3 regions of the Marinobacter sp. C1S70 genome follow, and region 3 is predicted to be linked to each of the others. Evidence: predicted binding sites of a transcription regulator. Region 3 holds the regulator's gene; each other region holds the start of a gene.
The links. Region 3 encodes FliA, which starts transcription of late flagellar genes. Its sites were predicted from a motif close to CTAAAGTTTNNNNNNNNNNNGCCGNTAA; they were not measured.
Positions count from the first base shown of each region.

Region 1: a site for FliA is predicted at 5,297-5,324, ahead of Q669_RS03395 (methyl-accepting chemotaxis protein). Genes of this name have one in related genera too.
Region 2: a site for FliA is predicted at 1,707-1,734, ahead of Q669_RS14770 (methyl-accepting chemotaxis protein). Genes of this name have one in related genera too.

Region 1 is NZ_AXBW01000011.1:272,322-280,198, reverse strand. It holds gene recQ (DNA helicase RecQ) at 1-1,672, shown strand, start outside; gene Q669_RS03405 (YiiD C-terminal domain-containing protein) at 1,656-2,210, opposite strand; gene Q669_RS03400 (transporter substrate-binding domain-containing protein) at 2,409-3,317, shown strand; gene Q669_RS03395 (methyl-accepting chemotaxis protein) at 3,342-5,228, opposite strand; gene Q669_RS03390 (bifunctional GNAT family N-acetyltransferase/carbon-nitrogen hydrolase family protein) at 5,385-6,905, shown strand; gene Q669_RS03385 (hypothetical protein) at 7,066-7,464, shown strand; gene Q669_RS03380 (helix-hairpin-helix domain-containing protein) at 7,511-7,877, shown strand, end outside.
Region 2 is NZ_AXBW01000062.1:18,121-25,997, reverse strand. It holds gene Q669_RS14775 (MBL fold metallo-hydrolase) at 1-25, shown strand, start outside; gene Q669_RS14770 (methyl-accepting chemotaxis protein) at 49-1,665, opposite strand; gene Q669_RS14760 (hypothetical protein) at 1,930-2,586, shown strand; gene Q669_RS14755 (L-threonylcarbamoyladenylate synthase) at 2,612-3,235, opposite strand; gene Q669_RS14750 (BolA family protein) at 3,232-3,588, opposite strand; gene Q669_RS14745 (DNA topoisomerase 3) at 3,735-5,903, shown strand; gene Q669_RS14740 (response regulator transcription factor) at 6,016-6,744, shown strand; gene Q669_RS14735 (FecR domain-containing protein) at 6,737-7,877, shown strand, end outside.
Region 3 is NZ_AXBW01000018.1:60,584-68,460, reverse strand. It holds gene flhA (flagellar biosynthesis protein FlhA) at 1-1,793, shown strand, start outside; gene flhF (flagellar biosynthesis protein FlhF) at 1,849-3,162, shown strand; gene Q669_RS06095 (MinD/ParA family protein) at 3,235-4,047, shown strand; gene Q669_RS06090 (RNA polymerase sigma factor FliA) at 4,080-4,823, shown strand; gene cheY (chemotaxis response regulator CheY) at 4,984-5,367, shown strand; gene Q669_RS06080 (protein phosphatase CheZ) at 5,389-6,174, shown strand; gene Q669_RS06075 (chemotaxis protein CheA) at 6,193-7,877, shown strand, end outside.

The DNA.
Region 1 (7,877 bases), on a different contig from region 3:
CGCTCTGGTTCGGCCCGGCACCGCTATTGTTATCTCACCGCTGATCGCGCTTATGCAGGATCAGGTGGCGGCGTTGCGGGAGCTTGGAGTGAAAGCGGCGTTCCTGAATTCCACCATGGATTTCGAACAGGCCCGTGCCACCGAATACGCCCTGGCGACCGGCGAGCTGGACCTGCTCTATTGCGCGCCGGAGCGGCTGATTCAGCCGCGAACCATTGAGCTGCTGCATAACGCGTCCCTGTCGTTGTTTGCCATAGACGAGGCTCACTGCGTCTCCCAGTGGGGGCACGATTTCCGGTCCGACTACCTTCAACTGAGCATGCTGGCCCAGGAATTTCCCGGCATCCCCCGTATCGCACTGACAGCGACCGCTGATGAGCGCACGCGAAAAGAGATTGCGGAACGGCTGTCGCTGACCACCGCCCGGCATTTCATCAGTGGCTTTGATCGCCCCAACATTCAGTATCGGATTACACCAAAGACCAACGCAAACAAACAGTTGTTGGATTTTATTAAAGCAGAGCATGAGGGTGATTGCGGTATTGTCTATTGCCTGTCCCGAAACAAGGTCGATGCCACCGCCCGATTACTGAGCAGCAAGGGCTATACCGCACTGCCCTACCATGCCGGGCTGAGCGCCGAAGACCGCGCCCGCAATCAGGAGCGCTTTCTCAGGGAAGACGGCGTTATTGTGGTGGCAACCATTGCCTTTGGCATGGGCATCGATAAACCTGATGTGCGTTTTGTCGCCCATATGGACCTCCCCAAAAGCCTGGAAGCCTATTACCAGGAAACGGGCCGGGCGGGCCGGGATGGCAAGCCGTCCACCGCGTGGATGGTGTATGGCCTGCAGGATGTCATCAAACTCCGGCAGATGCTGGAGGCCTCTCAGGGTAACGATCAGTTCAAGCGGGTTGAGCGACAGAAACTGGATGCCATGCTTGGGCTGTGCGAAGTGACCCAGTGCCGGCGACAAGTTTTGTTGCATTATTTCGGAGACAATCTGGAGACTCCCTGCGGAAACTGCGATACCTGCCTGAACCCTCCGGAAACCTGGGATGGCACGGTGGCGGTGCAGAAGGCCCTCTCCTGCGTGTACCGCACCGGCCAGCGTTTTGGCGTTAACTACGTCATTGATGTACTTCGCGGGTCAGAGAATGAACGAATCCTGCAATCCGGCCACCAGGCGATCACCACCTATGGCATCGGTCAGGAACTGTCAGCGAACGAATGGAAGTCGGTATTCCGGCAACTGGTGGCGAACGGATACCTGCGGGCAGACCCTGAGGGCTATGGCGCGCTTCAGCTAACCGAGCGCTGCCGCCCCCTGCTCAAGGGCGCACAGGCGATTGAACTCCGGAAAGACCCGGTGGTCCGCAACACCGCTGGTGGTAAGTCATCAACGAGCCGCCGGAGCGGCCAGAACGTGCGGGACCAGATTACCGACCACGCCGGGTGGGATGCGTTGCGGGCCTGCCGCAAAGAGCTGGCGGACAAGCAGGGCGTGCCGCCCTACGTGATCTTCCACGACACAACCCTGTTCGACATGCTTGAACGCCGCCCTTCCACCCTGGAGGAGCTGGCCGAGGTCAGCGGCGTGGGCGCCGCCAAGCTGGAAAAGTATGGCGATGTTTTCCTGCAGGCGCTACGCTCTATCAATCCTGAGGCTTGAACCCCTTCTTGCGCACCCGGTAATGGGCGATGGAGGTGGCAACGTGGTTGCCTTCTTCATCTCTCAGAATGCCTTCCAGAGTAAATTTAGCCCTACCGGTGGCGTCTGCATCGGCAAGGATGGCAGCCACCGCCTCTGGTGGTAGTTCAAATTCCACGGTCACATCTGAATTGGCCGGCTGCAGAAACTCCAGAGTCATTTCCTTCAGAATTGGCGTATTGGCAGGGCCAAGGTCGAAGAGGGTCAACACCCCACCGGGAATCTCCGCCACCAGGAAATAGGCGCCAGCATACAGGCTACCAAAGTGGTTTTTATTGCCCTTGAGGCGCACGCGGGCTTTGACGTAGCCCGGGCGAAGCTCCTCAACGCTGAAGTGATTACGTGGCGCGAACGGTATCGCCATACCAATAATGCGGTTAACCGCGGCATAACTGCCGGTCTTCTTGAGCCATTCCAGCGGTTGCAGCAGCGTCGCCTTGGGGTCACTGGAGCTTACCCATTGGCCGGCGGTGCCAATCAGAGAATCAATAAGAGCCATAAAGCCATATCCTGAAGTACAGAAAAGGCGATCTTTACAGTCAGATACGGCTACTTCAAGAATCTTTTACAGTTTTTTTGAAACCTGTACGTTTCGAATAACGCTTTCTGATCTAAGCTGTAGCCAATGTCTGTAACGTTACCGTTGCTTGCAGCCGGATAACAGGGAAAGGGCACGCAGTTGTACACATTCAATAAAATGATAACGCGCCTCTGGCCAGTTCTGGCGCTTGCGGCGTGCATTCACGTTCAGCAAACGGCTGCGTCCGAATCCAAATCGGCTCCCACACGAGACTACATACTCTGGTACCGCAACTACGATAACCCGGCCATTCGCAATCTGGTTGAACTCGCATTGCGCAAAACCTCGGAGTACGGTGAGTTCCAGATTATCCGCAGCGAAGAAATAAGCCAGGGGCGCGCCCTTCGGGAATTGGCTAACCCTCGGAGCCGGATTCTGGATATTGCGAACGTGGCGACGTCAGAAGAGCGGGAAACATTTCTGAACGCCATTCCGGTACCTGTGGACGGCGGACTGCTCGGATTCAGGGTATGCCTAGTGTTGCCGGAACAGCTCAATCTGTTTGAGGGGGTATCCAGCCTGGACGACCTGCGCCAGCGAGATATCCGTATTGGCCAGGGCGCACACTGGCCAGACACCCCGATTCTCGAAGCTAACGGCATTACCGTGATCACCCACACCCGCTATGAAATACTCTTTGGTATGCTTCGCAATAAACGCTTCGACTGTTACGCCCGCGGTGTGAGCGAAGTGCTGTTCGACCTCGAACATAACAAAGCCGACGACCTGGTAATCGAGCCAAACATCCTGCTGGCCTACGCCATGCCATCCTACCTTTTTGTGGCCCCGGACGATCACGAAACCGCGCAACGCCTGCAACTGGGTCTGGAGCGAGCGATCCTGGACGGCAGCTTCGCGGTGTATCTGAAAAACTGGTTTGGCAGAGCGGTATCATCACTGGGCCTTGATCGGCGCACAGTAATCACGTTGGAGAATCCGTATCTTAGTGAAGAATCCAGATATGTCGGGCGTCGAACCCTGGAAAACCTGGAGCGCCGCGTTGAGCTACTGAGTGTCGGAGACTAGCGGGCCATCCCTGGCCGCCACGAATTACACCCGGAAACGGGTTACCTTGTCATTCAGCACACTGCCGATAGTCTCGATGTGGCCACTGTAAACATCGTTCTCGCTGGCCGCCTTGGCCGCTTCCTGGCCCTGGTCAGCAATGCGGGTGATGGACGCATTCAACTCTTCGGTCACCGATGTCTGCTCCTCGGAGGCCGTGGCGATCTGTGAGGTCATCTGACTGATGGCGGTAATCGCCTCCACAATCCGGTTCAGAGACTCCATCGCATCCTGCGCTTTCTCCATACTCACGTTGGATACCGCCGTAGAGGCTTTCATAACGTCTACCGCATCGTTGGCGCCTTTCTGCAGCCGCTCGATCATGTTGTTGATTTCTTCGGTGGAAGACTGGGTACGCTGAGCGAGATTCCGAACCTCATCAGCCACCACCGCAAATCCGCGTCCCGCATCCCCTGCCCGCGCCGCTTCAATGGCCGCGTTCAGTGCCAGCAGATTGGTTTGTTCCGCAATGCCCTGAATGACTTCAAGTACAGTCGTAATCGACGAAACATCCTTACCAAGGGTGTCGATAACCTCGGCGGCGGCGTTTATTTCACCCACCAGCTTCTGCACCGCATCCCGCGAGGCGGTGACGGTCTCCAGGGAACCCCGGCTTTCCTGGTCTGCATTCTCTGCAGCTTCCGCAGTTTGCTGGGCATTCTGGGCAATCTCACCCGCCGCCGCGGACATTTCGTTAATTGCCGTCGCGATCATGTCGATCTCATGCTGCTGGTTTTCAACACTGGAGCGACTGTCGCTGGACGTCTGTCGGAGCGACTTTACGTTCTCCTCCAGTTCGTCGCTGCCCTCTTTTACTTCTTTTACAACCTGCTGGATGTTCTCAACAAAGCTATTAAAGCTGCGCGCCAACTGCCCAAACTCATCAGACGCAGAGTCATCAAGACGCTTGGTAAGATCCGCATCTCCGGAAGCGATGCGAGACATGGCGCCATTAAGCCTGCGAACCGGCGCAAGAAGGAAGCTTATCGCAAAGTAGAGCAAGACAAGCGCAACAATCAGCCCTACCCCGGCGATGATCAGGCCCATAGTCCGAGCCTCGACGATGGGAGCACTGATCAGGTTTTCATTCACGAACGTAACCAGGTACCAGTCCACGGCCCGGGCTTCGCTGATGGGGTGAAAGCTGACACTCCACTCGGCACCCTCGCTCTCAAATCCCTGCAGAGAACCGTCCAGAACCGGCTGCTGACCGATCATGCCGCTGATGTTCTTGCCAACAATCTCGCTGTTGGGGTGAAACAGGACCGTGCCGGAATTGTTGATTAACGCCGCATAGCCCGTCTCTGCCAGGGTAATGGTCGATAGCATCTGATCGATTGTGTTGAGACTGATATCCATACCGGCCACGCCAACATAATTGCCCCGCTTGATTGGCGCCATGGCGGAAATAATGGTCTCGTCCGAGGTTGCATCCAGGTACGGATCGGTAAACGACGCCTGCCCCAAACGCTGGGCTTTCTGGTACCAGGGGCGTACCCGGGGGTCATAATCGGGTGGAAGCGTGGCTTCTACTTCGGCACTTCGCATCAGCATGCGGCCATCTTCGGTGCCGGCGTACACGTCCTTGATGTTGCCACCTTCGGTCATGGCTTCCATGAGAACGCGGGCGTTATCGTCGTTGCGAGTCCGTTCCAGCGCCTTCGCCGTCGCTTCCGCCATATCCAGGCGCGTATTGAGCCAATCGGCAATACTCGACGTACTCTGGGCCACTGCATCGCTCATCAGCGCGCTAACGTAGCGATCGGTCGTTGAGCGGAGCCGAATATCGTTGGAAATTGTCAGGGCGCCCATAATCAACACGATCAGGGAGCCAATTGCGATCAGCAATTTCTGGGCGAATGATAGGTTCAAGCTGACGGTCTCCAATCAGGGTCAAAAACAAATTGCATTTATCATTTAGTGTAGTCGAAACATACTTACTAACGGCAGATCCTGCGAAGTCTTGAACACTCTTTGCTAGAATGCTGAGATCACAGCACATTCGCCAGACACGACAGGGAGAACCCTATGGCCCATGAAGAGCTCCACCTGAATCTGCGTAACCTGACCCTTGATGACTACGGCCAGTTGCAAGAGTTGATGGATCGGGTTTACGACGACATTGGTGGCGCGTGGCCAAAAGAAACCATCAAGGCTCTGGTAGAACAGTTTCCGGATGGCCAGATCTGTATCGAAGACAACGGCCAGTTGGTGGCGGTGGCGCTCACGGTATGCGTGAAATACGAAAGATTCAGCAACCCTCACGCCTACGACGACCTGATTCTGCGTAACGAGAAAATCTGGCACAACCCCAACGGCGATTCGCTTTACGGCCTGGATGTGTTTATAGACCCCGAATACCGGGGCTATCGACTGGGGCGTCGCCTGTATGAAGCACGAAAAGAGCTCTGTCGTTCCATGAACCTGCGGGCCATCCTCGCCGGAGGGCGGATTCCCAGCTACTTCAAGTACGCCGAGCAATACACTCCGGAAGAATACATTCAGCGCGTTGATCGCAAGGAAATCTACGACCCGATCCTGACGTTCCAGCTTTCCAACGATTTCCAGGTTACCCGGCTGATGCACAAATACCTGCCGGAAGACCAGAAATCCCTCGGATATGCAACGTTGCTGGAGTGGAGAAACATTCTCTATACGCCTCCCTCATCGGTACTCAACGTCAAAAAAACCCAGGTGCGCATGGGGGCGGTGCAGTGGCAGATGCGGGAATTCACCTCGGTGGAGGAGGTGCTCAAGCAGGTTGAGTACTTCGTGGACGCACTGTCGGATTATAAAAGCGACTTTGCCCTGTTCCCGGAATTTTTCAACGCGCCGCTGATGGGGCTGACCGACCAGATGGATCAGACCCGTGCCATTCGGTTCCTCGCCGGCTTTACCGAACAGTTCCGCAACGAAATGTCGGAAATGGCCGTCAGTTACAACATCAACATTATCACCGGCTCCATGCCGCTGATTGAAGATGACCGGGTCTACAACGTCTCATACCTGTGCCACCGTGACGGTCGTGTAGACGAGCAGCGCAAGGTCCACATCACCCCTCACGAACGTCGCGACTGGGTTATTGAGGGTGGTGATAAATTCCAGGTATTCGATACCGATGCCGGCCGTGTCGCCATCATGATCTGCTACGACATTGAGTTTCCGGAACTGGGCCGTATCGCCGCCAGTCAGGATGTGGACATTATCTGTGTCCCCTTCTGGACCGATACCAAGAACGGCTATTTGCGCGTGCGCCATTGTGCCCAGGCCCGGGCCATAGAAAACGAGTGCTACGTGGTGATTACCGGCAGCGTGGGCAACCTGCCGAAAGTGGAAAACCTGGATGTTCAGTACGCCCAGTCTTCGGTATTCTCGCCGTCGGATTTCGCATTCCCTCATGATGCAGTGATGGCAGAAACCACACCGAACACCGAAATGATCATGTTTTCAGATATGGATCTGGAAAAGCTCAAACTGGTCAGAAACGAAGGTTCTGTCACCAATCTGAAAGATCGACGTGTTGACCTTTACGAGCTGAAAACCCGGTAATGGGCAGATTTGGCCCCGCACAGGGGGCCAAATCCTGATTATTTCCATGAACGGGCTGCGGTAGATAGCTGACGGCATTGCCAAAAGTTTCTGGCCCGTCTATTGTTTAATTAATGTTCAGTATATATCTGGCCGACCTCAATAGCAGAGCAAGCGTTCCATGAACGAAGAACTACCGGACCTGGTCGCGCGTTTCCGAATCCGACACGGCATTTTTCGCAAGGAAACCGTGGAAGCGCGACTTTATGAACTCGACAGTTACGGCTGCGTGATGAAAACGGACAAACTGTTTGAACCCGGGGATACCGTGGTTCTCGACCTTGTTATGGATATGCCGTTTGAAGAAATCCGTGCCGAAGGCCTGACCGGCCTGGTTACCGAAAAGAGAAAACACTGTAGCAACTTCTTCTACTCACTTGATTTTGTTGAGCTAAATGCTCGAGACGAATCGCCGCTCTCTGACAAACTGCGGCGCATAAGAGAAGTTGTTCTCAAGAAACAGAGCCTGAAATCCCGGCGTGGGTCGAGTCCCGCTTCCGGTATGCGACAAATGGCCTGATGCCCGTTCACTTCACCCGCACTTCCCTTCCGTAAGGAGACACTCCATGGCAAAGAAAGCCAAGCCAAGCGTTGATAAGATCGTCAAGAAAGTAAACAAAGAGTTCGAGAAAACATCCGCCCAGATCGAAGGGCTGATTAACGACGCACTGAAGCAGTTCGACAACCTGCAGAACCAGGTTCAGGAGCCGGTACGCAAGCTCCTGAAAGACATGGATGAGCTGCGTGATCGTGAAATGAAGCGCTTTAACGACGAATTTGAGCGCCGCATGAATGAATTCCACGAACTGCAGTCGGCATTGCTGGAGCGCCTGGGTATCGCTTCAAAGGAAACTGGCAAGTCAGTGTCCAAGTCCGGCGAATCAACCTCGAAGGCCAGTGGTACCAAGAAAGCGGCTCCGGCCAAGAAAACCG
Region 2 (7,877 bases), on a different contig from region 3:
GTTTGTGTCTGATCACCGGGGCTGAACGCCCCGGTAAAAACGCCCACTTCAGCCCTGGGACAGGCGGAACTGCTCGATGGTTTTGCGCAAGGTTTCCGCCATGGACAGCAGATCCCCTGCAATCCGCGCGGTCTCCTGGGCATCGCTGGAGGTCTGCTCGGCAGAGCGGCTGATTTCAATCACATTCTGATTGATGGAGTCCGACACTTCGCTCTGCTCGTTAGCCGCACTTTCCATTTCCTCATTCAGGCCCGTGATCTCACGCACCGCTGCAGCAATAGTTTGCAGCTCGGTTTCCACTTTCAGAATTGAGTCCACCTGATGCTGAGCAAGTTCCGAGGCATGGCGCATGGTACCGACACAATCCACCACCTCTTTCTTCAGTCCTTCAATGGTTTGGCGAATTTCCTCAGTCGACGTTTGCGTGCGCGAGGCAAGTGCCCGGACTTCGTCTGCAACCACGGCAAATCCCCGGCCCTGCTCACCAGCTCTGGCCGCTTCAATCGCCGCGTTCAGGGCCAACAGGTTAGTCTGGTCGGCAATCTCGGAAATCAGCTCCAGCCGTGAGGCCATCTCCGTTGTCCGCTGATCCAGCTGCTCAATGCGCTGCGCACCGTTCTGGACTTCCGCATTCAGAGATTCAATACCCTGAACCGCATTTCGAGCCAGATGCTCTCCGGTTTCTGCCGACTTGGTGGTATCGGCCGATTTCCGTGCGGTAGTCACCGCGTTCTCTCGAACCTGCACCGCGGAAGCGGCCATCTCGGTGGTGGCACTGGCCACCTGGTCGGTATTGTCTTTCTGGGCCAGCACTTCCTGCTCGGTGGTCTCTGCCTTACCGGCGATGGTGCGGGCCGCCGCTTCAACCTGTTCTGCGTTGTCCATCACCGTATGCATGCTGGCGCGGATCTTGGCGACCATCCGATTGAACGCACGAGAGACCGAACCAATCTCATCGTTTCGGGTTACCTCCAGCTCTATGGAGAGATCCGAATTGCGGGAGATTTCATCCATTCGGTCGTGTAGCCGACGTAAGCGGGAAAACACCAGGCGCCCCAACACTACGGTAGTCAGTATGAAAATAACCACAAAGATCAGAATCTGGATACCGCCACTCACCATCAACTGCTGCTGCAGGCGCGCGTCGCTCTCCGCCAAAGAATAGTCGACCCGAATAGCGCCAAGCACGTCCCCTTCCTGGGCCTGGTGACAGCCGAGGCAGTTCACGCCCTGATAGTTTTCGCTGGCAATAACCGGCTCGATCAACGTGTAGACACGACCCGCGTCGTTCTCCGAATAGTGCTCTACCCGTTCACCATCCAGCGCTTTCATGTCCAGCGGCTCACGGCGTTGTTCCGCAGCATTCCCAGCACCGTACATGGCATTCAGCTGATCGCTGCGGATCACCCGAACATCCAGTACGTCCTCGGGAGCCATCACCTTCTCGCGCAGAACATCACGGTTATTAATGGTGCCCGTCACCATCATGGTGTTCAGGCCATCGAAAAAGGACTTTGCCAGACCATCCACGTATTTGTGACTGTACTCTTCGAGGTGGGCTCGCTGGGACTGCGCGCTGTAAACAACCGTAAACACGAGAATGACGGTGAAAGCCGCAGCCAGTGCTGCCAATAACAGGAAACGGATTGAATATTGTTTTTTCATGTGACCCCGACAACGGAAGATGATCTGGACATCCAAGAGTAATGACGGCGAATTGGCGCATAACTTTATAGATATGCATCAATTTTTTTATGACGCAGATCATCCGGACGCGCCCGCTATGTCATTCCTTGCAATGTTTTACATTCGTCCCGGCACACTCAAACCAGAAGGCAAGGCAGATTGGCCCGAAACCTGCACAGCCTGATGCGACACGGGCTAATTCCGTGATATCCGGCAGAGATTTTCCGTTCAGGGGAGGCAACCATGTCATTGCTGACATCACTGTTACAGGCCAGCACGCGCTTTCAGCAAGCCATGGACAACCGTGTGCCGCGCACTGACGTACCCGCCGGTAAAAGCAATGAAGGCGCCGCCACAGGCGAGCCCCAGAGCAGCACCGACGACCGCTTCACGCCGTCACAGTGGCAGGAGCGCAACCCGGCCAGTCAGAAAACCCGGCAATTGCCACTGACCCAGTACAAGCAGACGGTTGCCCAGGACCTGTCCTACGTTCGTGAAACCTTGCGGCACAAACTTGCCGAATACAACGTACACCCGGCAACGGCGCTGAGCGTGAGCAAAACCGAGCAAGGCAGCATTCAGCTGGACGGCAAAATTCCCGACCAGGTGCGGGAGAGGATACAACAGGATCTCAACAACAACCGGGGATTTGGTGAGGCGTTAAGCCGCTTGAGCGTGACCGAACCCACCCTGCACTTCATGGATAATGCGCTCAAGCTCAATCAGGCTTATGGCGTGAACAATTCCCTGCTGGATTCACTGCTCAGCGAAAACCAGCAGTTCAATGGACTGCAAGATGTCATCCACCGTTATGACAGCCTTCGCCGCACCGCCACACCCGCCGAGACGGGTATCACAGCGCAGCAACGCTACGCCTTCAGCCTGAATACCCGGGCCTGAAGCCCGGGGGTAACTGCTAATCAGATCAAACCTGAAACGGGGCCGGATCACCCTTGCCCACCCGCGTAACTTCAGGCACATCACCGGTAAAGTTGACCACCGTGGTAGCCTCCATACCGCAGAAACCGCCATCAATAATCAGATCAAGCTCATGCCCGAGGGTCTCGCGAATATCGTAAGGATCGGTCAAAGGTTCGGTTTCACCCGGCAGAATCAGGGTGCTGCTCATAATCGGCTCACCCAGCTCACCCAGCAATTCCCGAACAATCTCGTTGTCCGGAACCCGGATGCCGATAGACCGCCGTTTGGGATGCAGCAACCGGCGAGGCACCTCGCTGGTCGCGTCCAGAATAAAGGTGTACGGGCCCGGCGTGAAATTCTTCAGTAACCGATACTGGGTATTGTCCACCTTGGCATAAACCCCGATGTCTGACAGGTCACGACACACCAGGGTGAAGTTGTGCTTGTCGTCCAGGCGCCGAATTCGCTTGATACGGTCTGCCGCCTGCTTGTCACCAAGGTGACAGCCCAGTGCGTAGCCTGAATCTGTGGGATAGACAATCACCCCACCCTTGCGCAAAATCTCCACCGCCTGCTTGATCAGACGCTTTTGCGGTGTTTCCGGGTGAATCTGAAAAAACTGGCTCATCCATTAGCTCCTTGTTGAAGCTTCTTGTCCATTGCTGCATCACCTTTCGACCCGCCCATACAGTTGGGCGAAACCGGAGACGCCTGACCACTGGCCGTCCACTCTTCCGGCGTATACAGATGCAATGCCAGAGCATGCACCGGCCCCGCCAGTTCATCCGCCAGAACCTTGTAAATTGCCTGGTGGCGCCGCACCTTCATCTGCCCTTCAAAATCCGCTGACACCAGCGTTACCTTGAAATGGGTTTCAGAGTTGGGTGGCACCGAATGCATATGGCTTTCGTTCTCCACAGAAATCACGCTGGCGTTAAAGCCCGCGACCAGCTTTTCCTCTATGCTTTCCTGTACTTTCATAAAACACCTACTTCGGACTTTAAGCATCAATGTCCCGACCTGCTGTGTAAACAGTCTACTACAGTACGCCGCGGAACCCCGAAGCCCTTGACACAAAAGCCTCAAAGCGACACATTCCCCTGCCAGCAACCAATCCCCAGATACCCATGCACCTGTACATCGCCGAAAAGCCAAGTCTGGCCAGGGCCATTGCCGCCGCACTGCCCGGCCCCCACGAGAAAGGCCAGGGCTGGATACGCTGCGGTAAAGGACCAGATGCTGCCACGGTAAGCTGGTGTATAGGCCACCTGCTGGAGCCCGCCGAGCCTGCGCGCTATAACCCGGCCTGGAAAAAATGGCGCATTGAAGACCTGCCCATGTTCCCGGAACCCTGGCAACTGGTGCCCAAAGACAGCGTGCGCCTGCAATTCAAAGTTCTTGAAGCCCTGGTTCGCAAGGCCGACCTGATTACCCACGCCGGCGATCCCGACCGTGAAGGCCAACTACTGGTCGACGAAGTCCTGCGCTATCTCGGCACCAAGGCACCGGTAAAACGGATACTGATCAACGACCTTACCCCCAAGGCGGTAGCCCGCGCCATACAGAACCCCCGAGACAACCGGGAGTTCCGCCCACTCTCCCATTCTGCGCTGGCGAGACAGCGGGCCGACTGGCTCTATGGCATCAATCTCTCCCGGTTTTATACCCTCAGCTATCAAACCCGGGGCGAACAGGGCGTCTTCTCCGTGGGTCGGGTGCAAACTCCGGTGTTGGGGCTGGTGGTGGATCGAGACAACACCATCGAGCACTTCCAGCCCAAGCCCTGGTACCGGGTCGAAGCCACCTTCCAGGCCAGCGAGCCGGAGGCCGACCAGCGACCGTTCATTGCTCGCTGGTTACCCGGTGACGAATTTCAGGATCATCTGGATGAAGAAAACCGGCTGCTGGACAAGTCGGTAGCCGAGCAGATTGTCTCCGCCATCAGCGGCCGACCCGGCAGAATTGATGAAGCCCGGTTTCGCGATCGCCCGGAACCGCCGCCGTTACCTCTGTCGTTGTCTGCACTCCAGATAGAGGCCGGCCGACTATACCGGATGGGCGCGAAAGACGTGCTCGACACCGCCCAAAACCTGTACGAACGCCATCAACTGATTACCTACCCAAGGTCAGACAGCCGCTACCTGCCAGAGGAGCATTTCAGCCAACGGGAGGCGGTGATTCGTGCCATCGCCCGTGTCGCCCCGGATTTGTCCGGATTCTGCGAGAAAACCGGGACAGAACGCCGCTCTGCCGCCTGGAATGACCAAAAAGTGGATGCCCACCACGCAATCATTCCCACAGTGCGGCCCGCACCAAACGGCAAGCTGTCTTCGGCCGAACAGAAAATCTACGATCTGATCAGTCGATTCTATCTGATGCAGTTTGCACCTGACGCCGTGCATCGGGAAGGCCGGCTGACGGTCGCGATTCAGGACTATCGCTTTCGCGCCGCCGAGACAGCCGTGATCGAGCCAGGCTGGAAAACGCTGGAAATCCGCAAGCGGGAACCCGGGCAAGAGCCAGAAAAAGCTCCGTTGCCAAGACTGGAAAAAAACGAGCCGGTCCTTTGCACTGACCCCCAGACTAACGAGCGCAAAACCCAGCCGCCACAACACTTCACCGATGCCACGCTGCTATCGGCCATGACCAATATCGCCCGTTTTGTCGCCGACAACGAGCTGAGAAAAACGCTGCGGGAAACCGATGGCCTTGGCACCGAAGCGACTCGCGCAGCCATTATCGATACGCTGTTCCGCCGCGATTACCTGTTCCGGGAAAAACGCTTTATCCGCGCCACCGACAAGGGGAAATCCCTGATCGCGGCGCTACCGGAATCGATTCGTACGCCAGATCGCACCGCTGTCTGGGAGGCCACTCTCGAGGGCGTTCGCCGGGGCGAAGAGGACCCAAGAGCGTTTCTGGAATCCCTCAAAGATGAAATCCGCGGATTCATGGCGCAAGCGCCCGCTGCGGGTTTGGCGAATACAGAGACACCAGGCACCGCCATTCACTGCCCGAAATGCCGGGCGCCGATGGTTGAACGGGAGGGCAAGTTCGGCGCTTTTTTTGCGTGCACCCGGTACCCCGCCTGCAAGGGCACCCGCCCCCTGGAGGACCATCAACCCGAGGACGGAACCAGCCAGAAACCGGTACCCTGCCCCCACTGTTTCTCGCCCCTGGTGCGGCGCAAAAGCAAAAAAGGCTGGTTCTGGGGCTGCAGCAATTTCCCCGGCTGCCGACAAACAGTTGATGATCACAACGGCCGGCCAGCGGTGGACTTACGGAATTCTACATAACGATACTGAACGGGAACTCATTTTTTGGGATAATCCCCGACACTGCAGGGTCTGACCAAGGGCTCTGCGCTACGGTATATAAACCAGGCAACACGATCGAGGGCCAGGCTTAATGCGCATTGCTCTGCTGGAAGACGAACACGAACAGGCGCAGCACATCCAGTCCATCCTTTCAGAGAAAGGACATCACTGTGACAGCTTTCCGACCGGCCAATCGTTTCTCGGTGCCGTTTTGCACCGCAGTTATGATCTGATCATTCTGGACTGGCAGATCCCGGACATGACCGGAATTGAGGTACTGGAAAACATCCGGGCACAGCTGAACTGGCCTGTGCCGGCCGTTTTCCTGACCCAGCGTGACAGTGAAACCGACATCGTTCGTGCCCTGGATGCCGGCGCCGACGACTATATCGCCAAACCGGCACGAGCGGCTGAACTGGTCGCACGCATCAATGCACTGGCCCGCCGCAGCAACCCGGAAATCGAAAAGGAGGTTCTGGTCTACGGGCCCTTCGAGATCAACACCAACCAACGCATAATTCTCCTGCACGGGGAGCCACTAACGCTCACCGACAAGGACTTCGACCTGACCCTGTTCCTGTTCCAGAACCAGGGCCGCCTGCTCACCCGCGAAATGCTGCTGGAGCGGGTGTGGGGATTGACCAGGGACATCAATACCCGCACGGTGGATACGCATATGAGCCGCCTTCGCAGAAGGCTCGGGCTCAACCCTGAAAACGGATTTCGCATCAAGACCATCTACCAGCGAGGCTATCGGCTCGAAGCCATCAAGCCCGGTGACGCAAACGAAATTCGGAACGATGACACTGCAAATGCCTGACGCTCTGAGCAAGCACCTGAAAACCCTGGCCTTCCTTGCACTGGCGTTCATGGTACCAGCGACCACTGTCGCGGAGCTGTCAATCGCACGGGGTTCTGCGGTATCCGGCAGCCAACAACGGGACAATGCCCCAGAGTGGGTTTATACCTTACGCCAGGGTGATACGGTTGCGAGCATAACCCAGACGCTGCTTTCCCGGCAGACCACACAGCAACGACTGCTGGAGCATAATGGCCTGGCCAGCAACGCCAAACTCGGCGCCGGGGATACCCTGCGCATTCCCGTAAACTGGCTGAAACGTCAGCCCGAACCGGCCCGGGTGATTGCGGTCACCGGCAACGTGCAACAGATCTCCGGAATGGATGGGCGAAAACTCCCTCTGTCCGAAGATTCGATTGTCCGGGTTGGCGACGAAATTCTCTCCGGTGCCGGATCGGCAACCATTGAACTGGCCGACGGCTCGGAACTCCGGATCTCCCCGAACTCCCGCCTCATGTTCAATCGCCTGACCCAGTTTGGCAAATCGGGCATGGTCGACACCCGGCTTCGCCTGCAACGGGGCGAGGTTCACACCCGTGTTCGCCCGGTCATTGAGGGCGGAGCCCGCTTCGAAATCGAAACACCATCCGCTGTCGCCGCGGTCCGGGGTACGGTATTTGCCATTCAAGCCACCACCAACGGCAGCAGCGTGCAGGTTACCGAAGGTGTGGTGGACTTCGGCCAGCCAGGCAACACCCGCCGCATTCCAGCCGGCTATGGCGCGAGTGTTTCCACCGCCAACGGAGGCGCCCTGAATATTCGGCAACTTCCGCCAGCGCCAACCATGAATCCCTTGCCATCGGTGCTTACTCAGCTTCCGGCCGAACTGTCCTGGCAGGCAGGCGGTTACCCGGCCTATCGGCTGGACATTTTTGACCAGGCATCAGGCACCTGGGTGCAGAGTCGTGATGTGGCTGGTACCCGTTTCGACATCGCCCAACTTGACAATGGCCGCTACGAAATCCAGCTCGCCGCGATTGATCAGCGCGGTATTGCCGGAATGCCCGGTACCGCGGAACTTGAGGTAGACCTTCAGGCAAAAAAGCCGGACCTCACCGCACCGGCTGATGGCGAGAGCGTGAACGACGACATGC
Region 3 (7,877 bases):
TCCTTATGATCATCAACTTCCTGGTTGTCACCAAAGGTGCCGGCCGGGTGTCTGAGGTCAGTGCCCGCTTCACTCTGGATGCCATGCCTGGCAAGCAGATGGCGATTGATGCCGATCTGAATGCCGGGCTGATCAATCAGGACGAGGCCAAGCATCGCCGTTCGGAAATCGCCCAGGAAGCCGATTTTTACGGTTCCATGGACGGTGCCTCGAAGTTCGTGAAAGGCGATGCTGTTGCCGGTTTGCTGATTCTGGCCATCAACATCGTTGGTGGTGTGGCTATCGGCATGATGCAGCACGGGTTGGATTTTGGTCTGGCAATGGAGCGTTATGCTCTGCTGACCATCGGTGATGGTCTGGTGGCCCAGATTCCCTCGCTGTTGCTCTCCACGTCGGCCGCCATCATGGTTACCCGGGTAACGTCCAGCCAGGACATGGGTGGCCAGATCATTCAGCAGATGTTCAGCGCTCCCAAGGCGTTGGGTATTGCGGCGGGTATCCTGATTCTGCTGGGCCTGATTCCGGGCATGCCCCACATCGCGTTTCTCGGCCTTGGTTTGCTGGCCGCCGGCGCAGCCTGGTTTATCTGGAAGAAACAGCAGCAAACGGTTGAGGATGAAGGTGGCTTTGTTGGTCGTGGCGGCATGGCGGGTGGTGCGGCCCGGCAGGGTGCGGAAATTTCTCCGGATCGTCCGGGCGGCGAGGGGCAGGCACTGCCGGCGCCGGGGGAAACCCGCGAGCTCGGATGGGATGACGTGGCCACGGTGGACATTGTCGGGCTGGAAGTGGGCTACCGCCTGATTCCGCTGGTAGACAAATCCCAGGGTGGACAATTGCTCAGTCGGATCAAGGGGGTTCGTAAGAAGCTTTCGCAGGATCTGGGCTTCCTCATGCCCTCGGTGCACATTCGCGACAACCTGGATCTTATGCCGAACGTCTACCGGATTACCCTGATGGGCGTGACCATTGCCGAGGCCGAGATCCATCCGGAGCGGGAGCTGGCCATTGATCCGGGGCAGGTGTTTGGCAAAGTTGAAGGCATTGCCGGCAAGGACCCCGCCTTCGGCCTGGACGCCATCTGGATTGAGTCCGATAGGAAGGATCAGGCCCAGACCCTGGGTTACACCGTGGTGGATGCGAGTACCGTGGTGGCGACACATCTGAATCAGATCCTGCAGAAACACGCTCATGAACTGATTGGCCACGAAGAAGCCCAGAAGTGGCTGGACCAGTTGGAGAAGATTTCGCCCAAGCTGGCGGAGGAACTGGTGCCGACCACGATTTCCATCAGCATCCTGTTGAAAGTTTTGCAGAACCTGTTGAAAGAAGAAGTGCCGGTGCGGGATATGCGCTCCATTGCCGAGGCCATCGTGAACGTGCATCCAAAGAGTCAGGACCCGAAAGTACTGACCACGGTAGCCCGCCAGGCGCTGCGCCGGATGATTGTTCAGAGTATTTGTGGCAACGACGCCGAAATCCCTGTTATCACGTTGGATCCAGACCTGGAACAGTTATTGCTGAAGTCTGTTCAGCAGAGTCAACAATCCGGCGGTCAGGATGACATTGGTCTGGTGCTTGAGCCCAACATGGTGGAAAAGCTGCAACGATCCCTTCAGGACAGCGTGCAGCGCCAGGAAATGCTTGGCAAGCCCGCCATCCTGCTGGTTTCGGGGCCCTTGCGGCCAGTATTGGCGAAGTTTGCCAGCTACGGGGTAGAGCGTTTGCATGTGCTCTCTTACCAGGAAATCCCGGATAACAAACAGATCACGATAGTCGCTTCTGTGGGTCAATAAACCGACGGAGCATCGCGGAAAGCCAGAGTGCTTGCCGGTGGGAGGATGAAACAGCATGAAAGTAAAACGGTTTTTTGCGCAGTCCATGGCTGAGGCCCTGAAGCAGGTAAGCCACGAAATGGGGCCGGATGCCGTTATTCTGTCTAACCGCCGCGTTGATGGTGGCGTTGAGATCGTGACGGCACTCGACTACGACGAAAACATGGCGCGCCAGCGTCTGGGCGAAAGGGCGGTTGAAGCCACCAACGGCTCCCGGCTGGCCGAGATGCAGGCGGAGCAGCATCGTCGGCTGGAAGAGGAGCTGAACCGGTCCCGCAGTCGCATTCGTGAGGTTCGGGAAAAGCGCGCAGGAAGTGGCGCCTCAGGTGGCGTGGCGTCGTCCTTGTCTTTCGAGACGGCCGATTTTCCGGCGTCACGTCTCAGTGATGAAGCGCTGGCAAAGCCGGTTGCGGGTAGCGAATCAGGCGCCGGTGGCTATGCCGATGAACTGGCCAGTATGCGTGCCGAAATCAGCTCTCTGCGTGATCTGGTCAGTGGTAAGGCTGCGACTGCCACGCCGGCCGGTAACAGCGCAGTTCAGCAACGATTGGCCGAGCGCCTGCAGGAGTTCGGTTTGGGCGCGGAGCTGGCCGGCTCTCTGTCCCGTCGGCACCGGGCCGGGCGTCTGGAGGACGGCTGGAAGCAGTCACTGAAAATGCTGGCGACCGGCGTTCGTACCGGTCGCGAAGACTGGCTTGATGCCGGCGGTATCTATGCCCTGGTCGGGCCAACCGGGTCTGGCAAAACCACCACCATTGGCAAGCTGGCGGCTCGATACGTGCTGGAGCATGGTCCGGATTCGTTGGCCCTGGTCACCACCGACCGCTACCGTGTGGCCGCTCATGAGCAGCTGTTCGTGTTCGGCCGCATCCTGAATGTGCCCGTGCGTGTGGTGGATGAGAGCCATTCCCTGGATGACATTCTTGATGAATTATCGGATCGACACCTGGTGCTGATTGACACTGCCGGCCTGACCAGTGCCGACCGCGGTTACCAGGAACAACTGGCGGAGTTGGCTCGCAGCGATCACAATATCCGTACACATCTGGTGGTCTCCGCCACCAGTCAGCCACGTATCATGAAATCCGTGTGGCATTGCTATAAGATGGCAAGCCTTGCAGGCTGCATCATGACCAAGATTGATGAGGCCCTGACCCTGGGCGAAGCGCTCGGGTTCGTTATGGAGACCAGCTTACCGGTGGCCTGGTACACCGATGGCCAGAAGATACCGGAAGATCTCCAGAGGGCGGAGGCCATTCCGTTGGTGCGCCTGGGCGTAGAACGGCTTAAGGCTGTGCAGAGCGCACAGGCAGTCGCCGAAGGTGCCTGAGCCTCGTTGGCGACAGAATAAAACACCGGCACGCGTGCCCGTACAAGAACGTAGTAAGAGACTGATAACAGTATGAGCAGACCACATCCGGTTCAGGTGATTGCGGTTTCCGGCGGCAAGGGCGGTGTCGGCAAGAGCAATGTTTCGGTCAATCTCGGTATCGCCCTGGCCCAGAAGGGGCGCCGGGTTGTCTTGCTGGACGCGGATCTCGGGCTCGCCAACATCGATGTGTTGCTCGGCATTACCGCTAATCGAAATCTGCAAGACGTACTCAGCGGCGATTGTGATCTGAAAGACGTGCTGGTGAATGGTCCTGGTGGTATCAAGATTGTACCGGCTTCCTCCGGCACCCAGCGTATGACCCAGCTCAGCGCCATGGAACATGCCGGCCTGATCAACGCTTTCAGTGAGCTGGGCGATCAGATTGACGTTCTGATTGTGGATACCGCCGCAGGTATTTCTGAATCGGTGGTCAGCTTCCTCAGGGCATCGCAGGAACTTCTGCTGGTGGTCTGCGACGAACCTACCTCCATTACCGATGCCTACGCGCTGATCAAGCTGATGAACCGGGATTATGGCACGAACCGCTTCCGTATCCTGGCAAACCAGGTCCGCAATGAGCAGGAAGGCCGCCATCTGTTTGAAAAACTGACCCGGGTCACCGAGCGTTTTCTGGATGTGGCACTACAATATGTAGGTATCGTGCCTTACGACGAGGCCGTCAAGAAAGCCGTCCAAAGACAGAAAGCGGTATTGGATGCCTATCCGAGGGCGAAAGCCTCGCTGGCTATCCGGGCTCTGGCCGAAAAAGTGGACAGTTGGCCTTTGCCGTCCTCTCCCAGGGGGCATCTCGAATTCTTCGTGGAGCGGCTCGTCGAAGTCTGATCTGAATCCAGTCCTACAAGAAAACCGGATACATGACATTGGCGAAAAATCTGGGAATTTACCATCAGGCCGGCGCCAGGAGCCCTTCAGCCCTGATTGAAGAGCATGCGCCGCTGGTCAAGAAAATCGCCCTTCATCTCATGGCCCGGCTGCCGCCATCAGTGCAGCTGGAAGACCTTATGCAGGCCGGTATGATTGGCCTGCTGGAGGCCGCGCAGCGCTATTCTTCCGGCAAAGGTGCCACCTTTGAAACCTACGCAGGGATTCGCATCCGCGGCGCCATGGTGGATGAGATCCGCAAAGGCGACTGGGTGCCCCGCTCAGTGCATCGCAACGCCCGGCGAATCGCCAGTGCTATCAAGCAGGTGGAAGATCGTACCGGGCGCGAGGCCCAGGATGCCGAAGTAGCTGAAGAGCTTGGCATTGGTCTGGACGAGTACCATGCCTCACTCGCCGACGCTAACAGCGGTAGACTTTTTAGTCTTGATGAGCTCAATGAATCCGGCGAGCTGCCGATAGAAGAAGCAGAAGCGAGTGATAATCCGCTGGACGGTATTGCTTCAGGCGCTTTCCAGCGAAGTCTCGCAGACGCCATTGAGCAGTTGCCTGAGCGTGAAAAGCTGGTATTGAGCCTGTATTACCAGGAAGAGCTCAACCTCAAGGAAATCGGTGCGGTGCTAGGGGTCAGTGAGAGCCGGGTAAGCCAGATTCACAGCCAGGCGGCGTTGCGACTTCGCAGCCGGCTGGCCGAGTGGCGGGATGGTGACAACGACTGATCGGCCAGGTGCTGTGTTTCTCTCTCAGCAAGCTGTGTAGCTTTTGGTAAACGATGCTTTACAACGTGCGCAAACACCACACAATAAGCGCTTAAGGTAGCAGCCTGCTAGACTTCCAAAAGGCTGAATGAATTCCGGGTGTTACTGACTGGAGGTCCCATTGGACAAGAACATGAAAATTCTCATTGTGGATGACTTCTCCACAATGCGACGCATCATCAAAAACCTGCTGCGAGATCTCGGCTTCACCAATACGGATGAAGCAGACGATGGCAACACCGCGTTGCCCATGCTCCGAAGCGGCAAGTATGACTTCCTGGTGACTGACTGGAACATGCCCGGCATGTCGGGCTTTGACCTTCTGAAGGCTGTCCGTGCTGATGAAAACCTGAAGAACCTGCCGGTTCTGATGGTAACGGCAGAGGCCAAGCGGGACCAGATCGTGGCTGCGGCTCAGGCCGGGGTGAACGGGTATGTGGTCAAGCCTTTCACGGCAGCCGTGCTGAAGGAAAAGATCGAGAAAATCTTCGAACGAATCCAGTAACCAGAGGTCGGATGGCTCGCCATGAGTGATACCAAACAGAACCATCAGGGCCTTGATCCGGAGGTGGCGGAGAAGCTTCAAAAGCAGGCCTCCGACCTGGCCGAGAATGTAAACGCCGGGAATTATGCCAAGGCGATGACCCTGATCAATGAACTGAGCGAGGTTCGCGATCAGAGTCTGTATCGGGAAGTGGGGCGACTGACCCGCAGCCTCCATGAGGCAATCCGGAACTTCCAGATAGACCCGCGTAATGCCGAGCAGAAAGAAGTGCTGTCGAAGATGAGCGACGCTTCTGACCGTCTGGCCTATGTGGTTCAGATGACCAGCCAGGCGGCGAACCGCACCATGGATCTGGTTGAGGAAAGCATGCCGGTGGCTCACGCCATGCGGGATGAAGCGGTTTCCCTGCGGGATGAGTGGCAGCGTCTGCGCCGTCGTGAAATGGAGCCTGCGGAGTTTCGGGAGCTTTACGGTCGCATCGACAAGTTCTTCGCTGGCCTGACGACAGACTCCGACAGTCTGTACCAGAACCTGTCGGAAATCCTTCTGGCTCAGGATTTTCAGGATCTTACCGGTCAGGTTATCCAGAAGGTCACCGCGTTGGTGAAAGAGGTGGAAGACAACCTTCTTGGTCTGGTGGTGATGGCCAGCCACGTTGATCAACTGACCGGCACAGTGCATCAGATTGAAGAAAAAGAAGAATCGGCCGAAAAAGGGGTAGGGCCCCAGATCAAGGCCGATGAGCGGGAAGATGTAGTTTCGGGACAGGACGATGTGGACGATCTGCTGTCCAGTCTCGGATTCTGATAATAAAGAGGGTGACGCATGGCGTTAGATGCTGATGAAGAGATCCTGCAGGACTTCCTGGTAGAAGCCGGCGAGATACTCGAAAAGTTGTCGGAGCAGCTGGTGGATCTGGAGCAGCATCCCGATGACAGCGATCTGCTGAACGCCATTTTCCGTGGCTTCCATACCGTGAAAGGGGGCGCAGGCTTCCTTCAGCTGGAGGCACTGGTTAATTGCTGCCACTCTGCGGAGAACGTGTTTGATATTCTCCGGAATCACAAGCGCAAGGTAACACCGGACCTGATGGACGTGGTGCTGGAGGCGCTGGACAACGTTAATGCCATGTTCGAAGAAGTCCGCAACCGGGAAGAACCGACGCCCGCGCCGGACGAACTGATTGAAGCTCTGGATGCACTCGCCAAACCCGAGTCCGAGGATGCACCGGCGGTGGAAGCACCAACCCCGGCACAGGAGCCGTCGTCTGCGGATGTCGGACAGCAAGGGGATCAGGGCGATATCACTGACGAAGAGTTCGAGCAGCTGCTGGACGCGTTGGCGGATGAAAAATCCGATGGCCAGAAACCGGTCGGCAACGAGCAGGTGAGCACCCCGGCAGAATCCGCCGGCGGCTCAGACAGTGATGAGATTACCGACGATGAATTTGAGGCCCTGCTGGATCAACTCCACGGCAAGGGCCAGTTTGCCGGCGCGCCTGCGGAAGATGAAGCGCCCAAGGCAGATATCGACACCAGCGGTGGCTCGGAGAAATCATCCGGTGACGCCGATCTGATTTCCGACGACGAATTCGAGAACCTGCTGGACGAACTGCATGGCAAGGGTGCAGGCCCAAGCGCGGGGGCTGCCGCAGGTGAGCCCAAGCCTGCGCCGGCTCCATCAAGCAAGGCCGAACCAGCCCCGGAACCAAAGAAAGCGGAAGCCAAAGCCGAGAGCAAGGCCGCTGCCAAGCCGGCCCCTGCGCCTGCACCTGCCCGTGAGGCCGCACCAGCGGGCGAAACCACGGTTCGGGTTGATACCAAGCGCCTGGACGACATCATGAACATGGTGGGCGAATTGGTGCTGGTACGGAACCGCCTGCAGCGTTTGGGTTCCGAAAGTGAAGACGAACACATGCACAAGGCGGTGGCCAACCTCGACGTGGTGACCACGGATCTGCAGGCTGCCGTCATGCAAACACGGATGCAGCCGATCAAGAAAGTATTCGGCCGTTTCCCGAGGGTGGTGCGTGATCTGGCCCGGAGCCTGAAAAAAGAAGTGAACCTGGTGATGCACGGTGAGGAAACCGACCTGGATAAAAACCTGGTCGAGGCGCTGGCCGACCCACTTGTGCACCTGGTTCGAAACTCCGTGGATCACGGTGTCGAAGCGCCGGACGTACGGGAGAAGGCAGGAAAACCCCGAGCCGGAACCGTGACCCTGTCGGCGGAACAGGAAGGCGACCATATTCTGCTGTCCATCGTCGACGACGGTGCGGGTATGGATCCCAATGTCCTGCGCCGCAAGGCGGTCGAGAAGGGTCTGTACGATCAGGATGCGGCAGACCGCCTTACCGACAACGAATGCTTCAACCTTATCTTTGCGGCCGGTTTCTCGACCAAAGACCAGATTTCCGATGTCTCCGGTCGCGGTGTCGGCATGGACGTCGTGAAAACCAAGATCGGCCAGCTCAATGGCCAGATCAATATCATGTCCGAGCAGGGCAAGGG